One region of the Candidatus Amarobacter glycogenicus genome, then DNA from elsewhere that is predicted to be linked to it. Evidence: riboswitches for the same ligand, from Rfam matches in the RefSeq annotation. Region 1 holds a riboswitch; the other holds the start of a gene.
The links. Region 1 has a riboswitch for S-adenosylmethionine ahead of metK (methionine adenosyltransferase). Riboswitches for the same ligand answer to the same signal wherever they lie in the genome.
Positions count from the first base shown of each region.

Region 2: linked by a shared signal. The riboswitch ahead of thrC (threonine synthase) and the one ahead of metK (methionine adenosyltransferase) in region 1 are both predicted to bind S-adenosylmethionine.

Region 1 covers NZ_JADJAT010000004.1:100,966-107,644, forward strand. The annotation lists gene IPG14_RS07845 (NDP-sugar synthase) at 1-907, opposite strand, end outside; gene metK (methionine adenosyltransferase) at 918-2,078, opposite strand; SAM-I-IV-variant riboswitch at 2,196-2,296, opposite strand; gene IPG14_RS07855 (cupredoxin domain-containing protein) at 2,572-3,051, shown strand; gene nosZ (Sec-dependent nitrous-oxide reductase) at 3,144-5,183, shown strand; gene IPG14_RS07865 (nitrous oxide reductase accessory protein NosL) at 5,260-5,739, shown strand; gene nosD (nitrous oxide reductase family maturation protein NosD) at 5,743-6,679, shown strand, end outside.
Region 2 covers NZ_JADJAT010000021.1:56,315-62,993, forward strand. The annotation lists gene IPG14_RS17055 (hypothetical protein) at 1-410, shown strand, start outside; gene IPG14_RS17060 (hypothetical protein) at 1,085-1,594, shown strand; gene IPG14_RS17065 (signal peptidase I) at 1,667-2,257, shown strand; gene IPG14_RS17070 (calcium-binding protein) at 2,284-3,201, shown strand; gene IPG14_RS17075 (hypothetical protein) at 3,348-3,965, shown strand; SAM riboswitch class I at 4,076-4,184, shown strand; gene thrC (threonine synthase) at 4,383-5,627, shown strand; gene IPG14_RS17085 (NIL domain-containing protein) at 5,629-5,871, shown strand; gene IPG14_RS17090 (ubiquitin-like small modifier protein 1) at 5,910-6,185, shown strand; gene IPG14_RS17095 (hypothetical protein) at 6,283-6,679, opposite strand, start outside.

The DNA.
Region 1 (6,679 bases):
GCAAGACTGCTCCGGTCCCAACGAACACGTTGTCCGCGAGGATGGAGTCGATCACCTGTGCGCCCGCTGAGACGGTCACGTTCTCCCACAGGATGGAGTTCTGGACCGTCGTTCCCATCTGGAGCTGGGAACTCATCCCGATTGCCGACCCGGAGAGACTGCCCGTCGCCGAGAGCTTCACGCCGGGAGCGATCTCGTTCCGAGTGCCGAGCAGTTCTTTCGAGACCTGCAAGTAGCGGGCCGGCGTGCCGAGGTCGGCCCACGTTCCGGAAAATTGGTGGCCAAGCACCGTCCTTCGCCGGGCGACCAGCGATGGGAACAGCGTCTCCTCAACCCGGACTGCCCCGCTGGGGATCTCATCCACCAGTCCCGGTTCGAAAATCCAGACGCCCGCGTTAACCAGGTTGCTTGGTGCAGTCCCCGGTGGAGGTTTCTCCACGAATCCAGTGATGAGCCCCGTGCCATCGGTCACGGCAACGCCGAACTGGGAGGGGTCCGGCAGCGCTTTCAGCGCCATCGTGAGGTCCGCCTCCCGCTCGATGTGCGCTGCCAGGGCCGGGGCGAAATCGAAGTCCACGTATACGTCGCCGTTCAGGACCGCGAACCGGCCGGCGATCCCGGCAGTCTTCACCGCGTTTCGAATGGCTCCGCCGCTCTCCAGCCGTTCGCGCTCCAGTATCGGGATGATCTCGAGGCGGCCTCTCTGCCCGGCGGGGTAGGCCGTTGCGAGGTCTTCGTTCGCCTGCCCAAGCGCGAGCACCACGCGGTCGAATCCCGAACGCTCAAGCCACTCGAACAGGTACTCGATAGCGGGCCGGTTCAGTAGCGGCACCAGGCTCTTGTGGCGGTGACTCGTCAGTGGCCGAAGCCGGGTGCCCTGGCCACCGACAAGCAGAATCGCATCCACCAGGCGAGCTCTACCGGCCCGCGGTTTTCCGCAGGTCGGCCGCCCGCGACGTGTCTTCCCATGGCAGGTCCAGGTCGATCCTCCCGAAGTGCCCGTAGGCTGCAGTCTGCCGGTAAATTGGCCGCCGCAGGTCCAACTCCTGGATGATCGCGCCGGGGCGCAGGTCGAAGTGCTTCCGCACCGCTCGCAGGATCGCCGAATCGTCCACCACACCCGTGCCGAACGTCTCGATCCCGATGCTGGTCGGCTGCGCCACCCCGATCGCGTACGAAAGCATGAACTCGCAGCGTGTCGCCAACCCGGCCGCCACGATGTTCTTCGCTACCCAGCGCGCGGCATATGCGCCCGACCGGTCGACCTTGGTCGGGTCCTTTCCGCTGAACGCCCCTCCGCCGTGGCGCCCCACCCCGCCATAGGTGTCGACGATGATCTTCCGGCCCGTCAGGCCGGCGTCGCCACGCGGCCCCCCGATCACGAACCGCCCCGTCGGGTTCACGTGGATCTTCGTCTCAGCGTCCATCAGCTTCCCGGCGACCGGACGGATCACCTCCTTGACGATCTGCGTCTGGATCGTCTCGAGGTCGATGTCGTCCCGGTGCTGCGTCGAGATCACGACGGTGTCGACGCGGATAGGATTCCACTTCTCGTCGTACTCAACGGTCACCTGGGACTTGCCGTCCGGCCACAGCCACGTCAGTTTGCCGCTCTTGCGTACCTCGGCGAGGTGTTTGGTCAGCTTGTGGGCCAGCGAGATCGTCAGCGGCATGTATTCCGGAGTCTCAGTACAGGCGAAGCCCATCATCATGCCCTGGTCACCCGCACCGTTCTCGATTTCTTCGCCGCGGCTCACGCCCATTGCGATGTCGGGTGATTGTTCGCTGATCGCGACCATCACTCCGCACGTGTGACCGTCGAATCCCTTCTCCGAGGAGTCGTACCCGATGTCGAGCACCGCCTGCCGGACGATCTTGGAGATGTCGGCATACCCCTTCGTCGTGATCTCGCCCATCACCAGCACGAGTCCGTTCGTCGTGGCTGTCTCACAGGCCACGCGGGACATCCTGTCCTGTGCGAGGAGCGTATCGAGCACGGAATCCGAGATCTGGTCACACATCTTGTCGGGGTGGCCCTCGGTCACCGACTCCGAGGTCAGGAGCTTCCGTTCAGTCATCGCAGCCCATCCGTCGCGTTGAAATGGTAAGGGATACACCCTCGCGTTCCGGTAAGGGGTTTCTGTTCGCTCCCGAATGGGTGCGCCCCTCATCGTGAGGGGCGAGTCCTTCCCGTAGGACCCGCCTTTTGTTGCCCTTCCACGGAAGGACCGCGTCGTCTTGGCACCTTGGAGGCTTACCAGGTTGCCGGGCGCCGGTCGCCCTCTTAACGCACCCGCGATGGTAGCAGATACCCGGCGATTGCCGGTAGCACTACCGTTTCTTGCCCGAACGGTGCCCTGGTCTTCACCCTTCCGGCCGTAGAATGAACACCGGCGTCCGGACAAGCTGGGCCAGCGACATCGAAGACTTCTATAGCCCGATGGACGCGAGTAGGGCCACTTGTGACGATTATCACATTTTGCCGACAGCCCGGAGTCGACCCTTGTTCTACAATCAAAAGTAAAGAGCCGGGCAAGGAGCCTGGCCGATTGACCCACCAAGGAGGGGGAAATGTTCACGAAAATCAGGTCTTACAAATGGGTCCTGCTTGCCCCGGCGGCAGCATTCGCTTTGGCGTTCGCTGGCTGTGCCGGGGATGACGACGATGCCGATTCCGGCGACGGTGGCATCTCCGTCGCGACCATCGGCGGCGGCAGTGGCGACACCAGCCCCACCAAGCCCAGTGGCGGCGGCGATGCGCCGGCCAGCGAAACCATCACCGTCGTGATGACCGATAACAAGTTCACCCCCAGCGCGATCAAGGTGCCCGTCGGCAAGAAGATCACCTTCATCGCCAAGAACGAAGGTGCGGCCGTCCACGACATGAAGATCCTGTCCAAGGCCACCGAAGGCAAGGACTTCATGAGTGACGCCCTGGTGAACCCGGAAACGGAAAGCAAGTTCACCGCCACCTTCAACAAGAAGGGTACCGTCAAGTTCCAGTGCGACTACCACCTGCCGGACATGGTCGGCACGATCGAAGTCCAGTAACGGCCCCATTCCCGGCGCCCGGGCCATCGAGGCCGGGTGCCGGGTGAGTCAAGAACGCCGGCCGTGCCGGCACATGGAGAGGGAGTATCCGAATGCCTATCACACGAAGGGAACTGATCACCGGAGCGGCTGCGGGCGCGGGTGGCCTCGTCATCGGCGGCGTCACCGGCAGCCTCATCGGCGGCGGTGACGATGGCGGCGGCGGTGGCGGGGAAACCAGCCTCAGCGGCCAGGCCGCGAAGGTCGCCGAAGAGCGCAAGCTCAGCCCGGACGACGTAACCCGCGCCGTCAAGACGTTCATCCCACCGGGCGGCGAAGCCAAGGATGAGTTCTTCCTGATCTGCTCAGGTGGTCACTCGGGTCAGGTCATCGTCATGGGCGTGCCTTCCATGCGCACCCTCAAGGTCATCGGTGTGTTCGCGCCAGAGCCCTGGCAGGGTCACGCCACCGGCGCTGCCCACTCGAACGAGATCATCTCCAAGGGCACCGACGCCAAGTCCAAGCCAACTTCGGCGGCCGGTGGAAACCTCACCTGGGGCGACACCCACCACCCGGCCCTCAGCGAGACCAAGGGCGAGTACGACGGCCGCTGGGCGTACATCAACGACCGCGCCAACGGCCGTATCGCGATGATCGACCTCCGCGACTTCAAGGTGAAGCAGATCGTCGATGTCCCGAACCTCGATAGCTCGCACGGCGGCGTCTTCTGCACCCCCAACTCCGAGTACGTCCACATCTCGACCATGTCGCCGACGCTCCTCGACCCCACGAAGGCCGAAACGGCGCTCGCGAACTTCAAGGACGCTTTCCGCGGCTTCTCAACCTTCCTCAAGGTCGATGAGAAGACCGGGCGCATGGATCTCGCCAAGAGCTTCCAGATCGAGTTGCCTCCTTACACCCAGGACCTCGCCGATTCCGGCAAGCTCGTCAGCGATGGTTGGGTGTTCATCAACTCCTACAACTCCGAGATGGCCTTCGGCGGCAACAACGAGGGCGGAAAGCCGCTCGAAGTCGGCGCCTCCGCCAACGACTTCGACATGATGCACATCATCAACTGGAAGAAGGCCGAACAGGTCGTCGCCAGCAAGGCGAAGACGATTAACGGCATGCGCGTCATCCCGATGGATGTCGCGGTTTCCGAAGGCATCCTCCACCTGGCGCCGGAACCGAAGAGCCCTCACGGTGTCGACGTTGCCCCCAACGGCAACTACATCTCCGTCGGCGGTAAGCTCGACCCGCACGTCACCATCTACTCCATGGAGAAGATCAAGGCCGCGATCGAAAAGAAGGACTACGAGAAGGTCGACCAGTTCGGCGTCCCAGTCCTGAAGCTCGACTCCGTCGTCGCCGGCCGGGTCGAAGTCGGCCTGGGGCCGTTGCACACCCAGTACGACGCCGAGGGACATGGCTACATCAGCCTCTTCCTCGACAGCGCCGTCGCGAAGTTCTCCCTCGGCGAGCCCTACTTCTCCGGAGACAAGGCGTTCCAGCTCGTTGACAAGCTGCCCGTCCACTACAACATCGGCCACCTGTGCACGATGGAAGGTGACACGGTCTCGCCCAAAGGCAAGTACCTCATCGCCCTCAACAAGTGGTCCATCGACCGGTTCCCGGTCGTCGGCACGCTCAAGCCCCAGAACTTCCAGCTCGTTGACCTCACCGGCGAGAAAATGGAAATCCTGTCCGAGACCTCTATCGGCCTCGGTGAGCCGCACTATGTGCAGGCAATCGCCGTCGACAAGGTCAAGGCCTGGGAGGTCTACCCGCTCGGTACCAACCCCGGCACGATGGAGAAGGATCCCAACTCCATCGACACCGGCGGCGAGAAGTACCAGCGCAACGGCACCACCGTCGAAGCCTGGGTCAGCGTGAAGCGAAGCCAGTTCAAGCCCGACATCATCCGGGCCAAGAAGGGCGACAAGGTCATCCTTCACCTCACCAACGTCGAAAAGACGCCGGACGCCACCCACGGGTTCTCGATCCCGCGGTACAACATCAACGTCAGCCTCGACCCGGGTGAGTACTCGAAGGTCGAATTCACCGCCGATGCACAGGGGACGTTCGCGTTCTACTGCACCGAGTTCTGCTCGGCACTCCACCTCGAAATGCAGGGGTGGCTGGTCGTCGGCTAAGGCCGCATCCACAGCGGGGCGGCGGTGGGCTCAACCCTCGCCGCCCCGTCCATTCGTCGAAGGGGGCACGACGATGATGACGAGAAGGAAGTTCCTGACACTCTCGGCCGGATCCGCTGCCGTGGTTGTCGCCGGAGGGGGCAGTTATCTCCTGCTCCCGGGCTCGGAGCCACTGACCGGCGATCCCAGGGTCAAGTACGGCGAAGACTCGTGCACGCACTGCACGATGGTCATTTCAGATGACCGCTTCGCCGCAGCCTGGCGCGAAGGGACCAAACGCGAACGGTACTTCGACGATGTCGGATGCATGGTGGCCTCCTTCAAAGCGAAGCCGCCGGCCGAACCACCGGTCTTCTTCGTCCGGGCCTTCGCCGCCGACGCCTGGCTCAACGCCGAGACTGCCGCCTACATGGTGGCTCCCGGCATCAAGAGCCCAATGTCCTATGACATCGCCGCCTTCGCCTCCAACGCGGAGGCGACCACCAACTCCCACACTCGGGATGGTCAGCCTCAGACCTGGGAGGGGCTGCTCGCCAGCCTGAAGGATCGAGGCTAAGTCGTGGCTCAAAGCATCATCACCGAGGAGGCCGGGCGCTCCGCCGCCTCTCCGCTCAGTTCGATCACGGCACGCTTCGACACCTGGTCGCTTTGCGCCATCGCTGCGGCCGTCCTTTTCGTCGCTGCCGCGTTCATGCCCCTCTGGCACATGGCACTGGTCGCTCCTCAGTACCCCGGCAACCTCTACCTGACGGCCTATGGGACGACCATGAAGGGCGACCTCCAGGAAATCAATTCGCTGAATCACTACGCAGGCGTGAAAGAGATTCACCCCGATGACGTGCTTGAACTGAAGCTCTTCCCCTTCCTCCTCGCCGGGACGGTCGGCCTCATGGTCGCCGCGGCGCTGGTCAAGCGCCGGATAGTCCGTCTCGCCGCAATGCTGGTCGCCTGGGGCTTCATCATCGGGTTCCTCGTCGACATCCAGTACTGGCTCTACAACTACGGCCACGACCTGAACGAAGAGGCGCCGCTCTACCCCGGGCCCTTCACTCCTCACGTACTGGGCAGTACCAAGGTCGTGAATTTCCACAGCGAGTGCATGGTTGACTGGGGCTGGTGGGTGATGCTCGCCGGCGCCGTCCTGATAACCTTCGGCAGTCCCGCTATTCGCTTCCTCCGCGACAGCTGGTCGAACACCGGGACCGCGAAGGCGGTCACCACCGCGATCGTGGCCCTGGTCGTGGTTGGGGCCGCATTCTCCGGCCGGCCGGGCGGTGTCACAGCGGCAAACGCCGCCGGCGACCTCCAGGCCATGATCGACGCTGCTCCCGCCGGTTCCACACTGACTGTCCCCGCGGGCGTCTATCCCGGTGGCGTCCTCATCGACAAACCCCTCACCATCGAAGGCGTCGGGTGGCCGGTCATCGACGGGCAGCGCACCGGCAACGTCGTGAAGGTCACCGCGGAGGGAGTCACCCTCCGCGGTCTTGTTATCC
Region 2 (6,679 bases), on a different contig from region 1:
TCCTCTACCTGCAACTCCTCGCCGTCGACCCGGAGCTGGCGGCGGCGCGGACGCGGGTGGCACGTGAACTGAACATCGATGCCGTGGCGATGATCAACAGTGGGCAGCGCTACCCGGAGTCCATCGGCATTCTCCCCAGCCCCGGCGTCGATGCCGTGCTCCCGCTGACGAACAATGCCTCGAAGTCGTTCGCGGAACTGGTGGCGAACGCGTACCGCGGCTTGCCCAACGCGCCGACCCCCGCGGAAACCGTGGCGACGGCCTACACGAGCCTCCTCGCCGCCGCCATCGGCGTCGAACTGAAGAACCCGTTCGACCTGGCGTACCTGGATGAGCTGCTCTCGCTCGCCGTGGATGGCGGCGTGTTCGCAAACGCCATCGTCGCGTTCGACCTCGTCCCGGAGGGGTAGAAAGCAACCTCCGAGGCGCGTCCGGCAGGGCGCGTTCGTGTCGGCAGTGGCCCGGCGTCTCGTTCACGCCCCGGGGTTCGCGCCGGGCTCCGGCGGTGATTCCACTACGCAGGCCATGACTGGCCCGCTTCACGGGGCAATCCCGGCACACCGCACTGCGGCCGCCGGATTCTTACAAAACTCTAACATTATCGTTGAGTGCAGATTCGAGCCGTTTGTTCATCTCTCATGAACGACAGGGTTTTGTCGCAAACACCGTGTATTTTCGCGACATATGCTGACGATTCTAGTGACTGCTAAGTGACTTCGGTCTCTTCCGGTGTTGACGCGTTAGCAACCGCTCGGCCACTATGCCGTTCCCGAAGGTTATTCGGGAAAACCCTGACAAAAGGAGAGCCCCGGGAATGGCGGCAACCACCCCGGGGCGGGTCGCAAGGAGAACGTCGAGCCCACCTTGCGATCGCAAATCCTAGCATCCGCCAGGTTTGCGTCGCATACGGGAAAGCCCCTTCATACGGCTTTCCTACAAATGTTCTTCCTGTGGCCCGGAAAGGAGCGTCGATCCGGGCAAGAGCGCTAGAGCGTTCCCCTGCTTTCAACACACCCAACAACGCCTTTGCCGTGGCGGCGCCTGCCGCTGGCGGCCCACACGTTCTTCTTGGAGGAACAAACTCATGCTTAAGAAGCGCATGCTTCTGATCGCGGCCCTCGCCGCCTTCGGCGCGGTCATGGTTTCTGGCGCCTTCGCCACTCCATCTGATACCGCGACCGCCAACAGCGCGACCGGCCCTTACGGCCCCAATGGGAACGGTAACTACGTCATTGAGGTCCCGAATATCTCGGCTTCGATCTCCATCCCCCTGTACTCCCAGTACACGATCGCCCCTGACGGCGTGTTTCATTCCGCGGGCACGCTTACGGTGACGAACAACACGTCCTACGGCGTGACTGTGACGGACGTGCAGGTCACTGCCGTGGCCCAGGCCGGCTGCTCCCCCACACCGGGAGTCGTGCCAGGTCTCGATGCGCAGTTCAACCCGCCAGTGAGTCCAACAGACATCGCGGGTGGCGGGGCGTCGGTCTCGGCGGGATTCGAAATAAAGCTTGGCCCTCATGCGGACATCACCAACTCGTGTCAGTTCAACGGCACGGTAACGGTAACGGCCGAACAGGACCTCATCTAACCGTCTCCAGTTCCGGAAGGGGCGGCACGCCGTCCCTTCCGGAACTGGTCCAGTGATGCTGCGGAGGTTTCGATGACAGGCAATAAGCTTTGGAAGGTCGCCCAGAACATGGCATTCTTCGCGGTGCTTGGCGTCGTTTGCACGACCGCGGCGATCTACTTCGGTCTGCAATTCGCGGGCATCTCGATCTACACAATCAACTCGCCGAGCATGAAGCCGAGTCTATCGCCCGGTGACGTAGTCGGGATACGGGCAGTCGACCCGTGGGAGATCGAAGAGGGCGACGTCGTCGCTTACGTGAAGGATGGGGTCCCGGTCGTCCACCGCGTTGCGGAGGGCCGGTGGGTCGGTTACGACGTTATTACGAATATCAAGAAGCCAGACGGCACCGTAGAGAGCGAAGTGACGCAGCGGCAGCCGAGGGAATTTGTCTTCCGCGGCGACAACAATCCCGCCGACGACAGTGACGTGGTTCAGCAGTCTCAGATCATCGGTCGGCAATCCCTGGAAGTGCCGCGCCCGTTCAGTTGGGCGGCCACCTCCTTCTCACGGGAGACGCTCATCGCGTTCGGGGTGTTAGCAATCGCGGCGTACGTTGCTTGGGAGCTGACTGAGGCTGCCGCGGAACTTCGCCGGCGGCGACGGACTTCGCTGGTTTCCTGAGGATTTGAGAGATGAGGGGTTGGGCTATGCCTGAGCGCGCGGGCTTGCTGCTGTTAGGGGTGATTGCCATCAGTCTGGGCATCTGGAGCCCGCCTGCGCTCATGGCAACCCCGGCCGACACCGCGGTTGCGGCATTCGGTCCCTACCGGGTCCCAGTCGACCCCACCCCGCCCCTCTGCACCGCCAACGGCCTCGCCTACACCCCCGCGAACACCGTCAACGGGACGGCCGGGCCCGACTTCCTCCTCCTCGGCAACCAGGGGCAGCTGGCACTGGCGCTCGGCGGGCACGACATCGTTTCCGGGGCGAACGGCAAGGACTGCATCGACGGCGGCGACGGCAACGACCTGCTCAAGGGGTTCAACGCGAAGGACGTCATCCTCGGCGGGAACGGGTCCGACACGCTCTTCGGCGGCAACGGCGACGACGTGCTCGATGGCGGGCCAGGCTTCGATATCTGCATCGGCGGCGAAGGCCAGGACACGATCGTGAACTGCGAACTGGTGTTCAATGGCGAGCAGCCGGATTCCGGCGGCGGTTGCGATGGTCACCACCGCGATGCCCTCGTTGGCGGTGCTGGCGGCGGCTCCGGCCACGGCGACGAAGACGACGATGAAGATGAGTGCTGCGATGGCGACCGGGAGTCCGGCAGCCTGACCGGCGGCGCTGGTGGCGCGACCACGGCGACGACGGCGACTGCGACGAGGGCGGGCACCGGACGACGACAACCGCATCGGGCGGGTCGCCGACTCCGTCGGCCGGGGCGAAGACGTCCAGCGGCAGTGCCGACCCAACGGAAACGCCCTCGGCGGCCACCGGGACCGTCACGCCCGGTGCGACGACGACACCGGCGAAGCCGACCGCGACCCCAACGAAGACGCCGACGGCCACGCCGACCTCCACACCAACGCCAAAGCCGACCCAGCCGGGGGACCGCCCGGTGAAGTACGAATTCAGCGGGGTTGCGATCTTCTCGAAGTGAACGGGCGCGGCGAGCCCAATTAATTCTCTCTTGACGAATTAATCGCCGATCGGCAACCATACGCAACCCGAACGCGGTTCGGGAAATTACGAGGATGTGGGATTCATCATGTTCAGGGCATCATTGCTGGGAGCTGTCGCTTTCGCGGCAGCACTCGTCGGCCTGGGAACGGCTTCCACGGGCGTGGACGCTGCCCAGGCCTGTGCAACCATCAAGGGCGGGACGATCACTGACTCCGTTGGGAACGTCATTCGCACCGGCTACGACCAGTTCGGATACAACTACCAGGCACACATGTTCAACGGGACGTACGACAGTTCGGACCGCGTGCTCGACGGCACGTACTGGGGCAATACCGGCGACTTTGTCGACGACGCGCTAAGCATGAAGTGGAGCGACTCATGGCTCGCCAACGTCGATTGCAATGGCGACGGGAAGCTCGACCGGGGGCTCGTCAACGGTGTCGCTGGCGGTATCAGCCTGGGTTGGTTGACCAACCACATCAACGGCGACTACGACTCGGACCCGTTGGACGCGGATACTTCGCAGGATGCGCACTTCACGTTGTTCGACAAGATCGTCTGGGTAGGCCCGGGCGGTGACCTGTGGGGCCAGTACACGATCATCCAGGAAGTGCTGAACGACCCCGCCGGGGGTGTGCATGGGCTGCAGTTCAAGACGCCTACGCCCGGCTTCGGCCAGAACGATCACTGGACAAGCAACTAGCGGCCAGCTGCCAGCAGAGCAGAAGCGCGGGGAGCCGTAAGGCTCCCCCCCCTGCGTTCCCTTTTTCCTGTTCCCTGCTACTATGTCTTCAATCACCGCGAACGTGGCCGCGCTTATCAAGATGGGGTTGAGGGACCGGCCCTTTGAAACCCCGGCAACCTGTCTCATCAGACAAGGTGCCAAATCCGGACTCCCGGCGCGCCGGGAGAAAGATGAGAGCGACTAACGCTCGAATTCGAACGGCCCACGCGGACGAGGAGTGTCAGATGGTTTCCTCTTTGGGCCGTATGGTCATGCGTTAGCCCTTCCCCGGAAGGGCCTCCCCGAACCCGTCATTGCGCCATTCCGCCGCGGCATCGCTCCGCGCGGGCCAGTGCCCGTCCTTCCCCCAGGGATGGACGCTTTCGGAGACCACGCATGAGTTTCGCCACCAACCTTCGCTGTCGCGAGTGTCATCGCGAATACCCCCTGGAAGCGCGCCACGTGTGCGACTTCTGCTTCGGCCCGGTCGAAGTGACCTACGACTACGACGGCATCCGCAAGAACGTTTCGCGAGAGACCATCCGGAACGGCCCCGCCAGCCTCTGGCGCTACAAGGACTTCCTGCCCTGCGATGCCGAGAACGCCATCGATATCGGCGCCGGGTTCACGCCGCTGGTGCGCGCGAAGAACCTGGGCAAAGCCCTCGGTCTGAACAACCTGTACATCAAGAACGACACGGTGAACCCGACCTGGTCGTTCAAGGACCGGGTCGTCGCCGTCGCTGCCAGCCGGGCGCGCGAGCTGGGATACGACAAGCTGGCCTGCGCAAGCACCGGCAACCTCGCGAACAGCGTGAGCGCCCATGCGGCCGCGGCGGGCATGGAGGCGGTCGTCTTCATCCCGCACGACCTGGAGGCCGGGAAGGTCCTCGGTTCGAGCATCTACAACCCGACACTGGTGAAGGTGCGCGGCAACTACGACGCCGTGAACCGCCTTTGCGCCGAACTCGCGGGCTCCTACAACTGGGGCTTCGTGAACGTGAACGTGCGCTCGTACTACGCGGAAGGCTCGAAGACGCTTGGTTTCGAAGTGGCCGAACAACTCGGCTGGCGCGCCCCGGACCATTGCGTCGTGCCGATCGCAAGCGGCTCGCTCTTCGTGAAGATCCGCAAGGGGTTCGAGGAGCTGTACAAGGCGGGCCTGATCGACAAGCCCAGCCCGCGCATGAGCGGCGCCCAGGCGACGGGATGTTCGCCGGTGGCGGTGGCCTGGCAAGAAGGCACGACGAACTTCCGGCCCCAGCGGCCGAACACCATCGCGAAGTCGCTCGCCATCGGGAACCCGGCGGATGGCTACTACAGCCTCGTCCAGCTCGCGGAGACGGACGGCGCTTGCGGCATGGTCGACGACCCGGAAATCATCGATGGGATGAAGCTGCTCGCGGAGACCGAGGGGATCTTCGGCGAAACGGCCGGTGGCGTGACGGTGGCGTCGCTGAAGCAACTTGCCGCTCAGGGTAGAATCCACCCCGACGAGCTCACGGTCGCGTTCATCACCGGTGCCGGGTTCAAGACGGCGGAAGCGGTCGCCGGACACCTGGAGACGCCGCTGGAGATCGACGCGACGATGGAGAGTTTCGAAGCCGCGTATCGCGCCCCGGTGGCGCAGGGAGTCGCCTGAAATGTCGCTCAAGCGCGTGAAGTTCACGTTCCCGGAGAACCTGATCAAGGAGCCCTTGATTTACAACCTGGGGCACGAGTTCCGGGTGATCACCAACGTCCGCATGGCCGATGTCGATGAGAACACGGGCTGGGTGTTGCTCGAACTCGAAGGCGACCCGGCCGAGATCGACCGCAGCATCGCGTGGGCCCTGGGCAAGGGCGTGCGCGTCGACCCCGTGGGCGGAGACGTCATCGAGGGCTGAGCCTCGCATTCGCCGAACAACTGAACTGGAGAATTCCCGTGCCTGTCACTGTCCTTATCCCACAGCCGCTCCGATCGCTCACTGGCAACCTTTCGAAGGTTTCTGGCGAAGGGGCGAACATCGCATCGCTCGTCGCCAACCTGGAAGGTTCGTACCCCGGGATGCGCGAGCGGGTGCTCGACGAGAGCGGCCAGCTGCGCCGCTTCGTCAATATCTACGTGAACGGCGACGATGTCCGCTTCAGCGACGGCCTCGGCACACCCTTGAAGGATGGCGACGAGGTGAGCATCGTGCCGGCGGTGGCCGGAGGCTAGGAGAAGCGCGAGCCGACTCGCGATGCGCGGAGCACAAACACTCCCGAGAGCGACAACATTGGGTCTCAAAATGGGCCGAAGGTGCGCACCGGCATCGTCACCTGCCCGCAATCGCCCATGAGCTTACCAGGGCCGGAAACCACGTCAGAAGCATCAGGAACGACGCCAACGCGGTGCCGGCAAGAGCCTTCCCGAAGAAGTGTCCAGGGTGCGGCCTGCGCGACCCCGTGATGGCGAGCGCGAAAAAGACGGACGCCAACAGGAGGGCTGGTTCCAGGATCGCACCCCAGACGATGGCCCATGGCATGTCCGGGCGGTTCGTCGAGGCGCGCAGGATCCTGCCGACGATGAAGCCCAGCAAAGGTGCCAGCAGGAGGGACAGGAGCGCGGCCCAGAGGAAAGCTCCGCGGCTCCAATCGAGTCCCCCGGCAAGCCAAATGCCCCCGAAAACGCCTGCGAGCGCGATGCAGCCGATAGCCACCATGAGGACATAG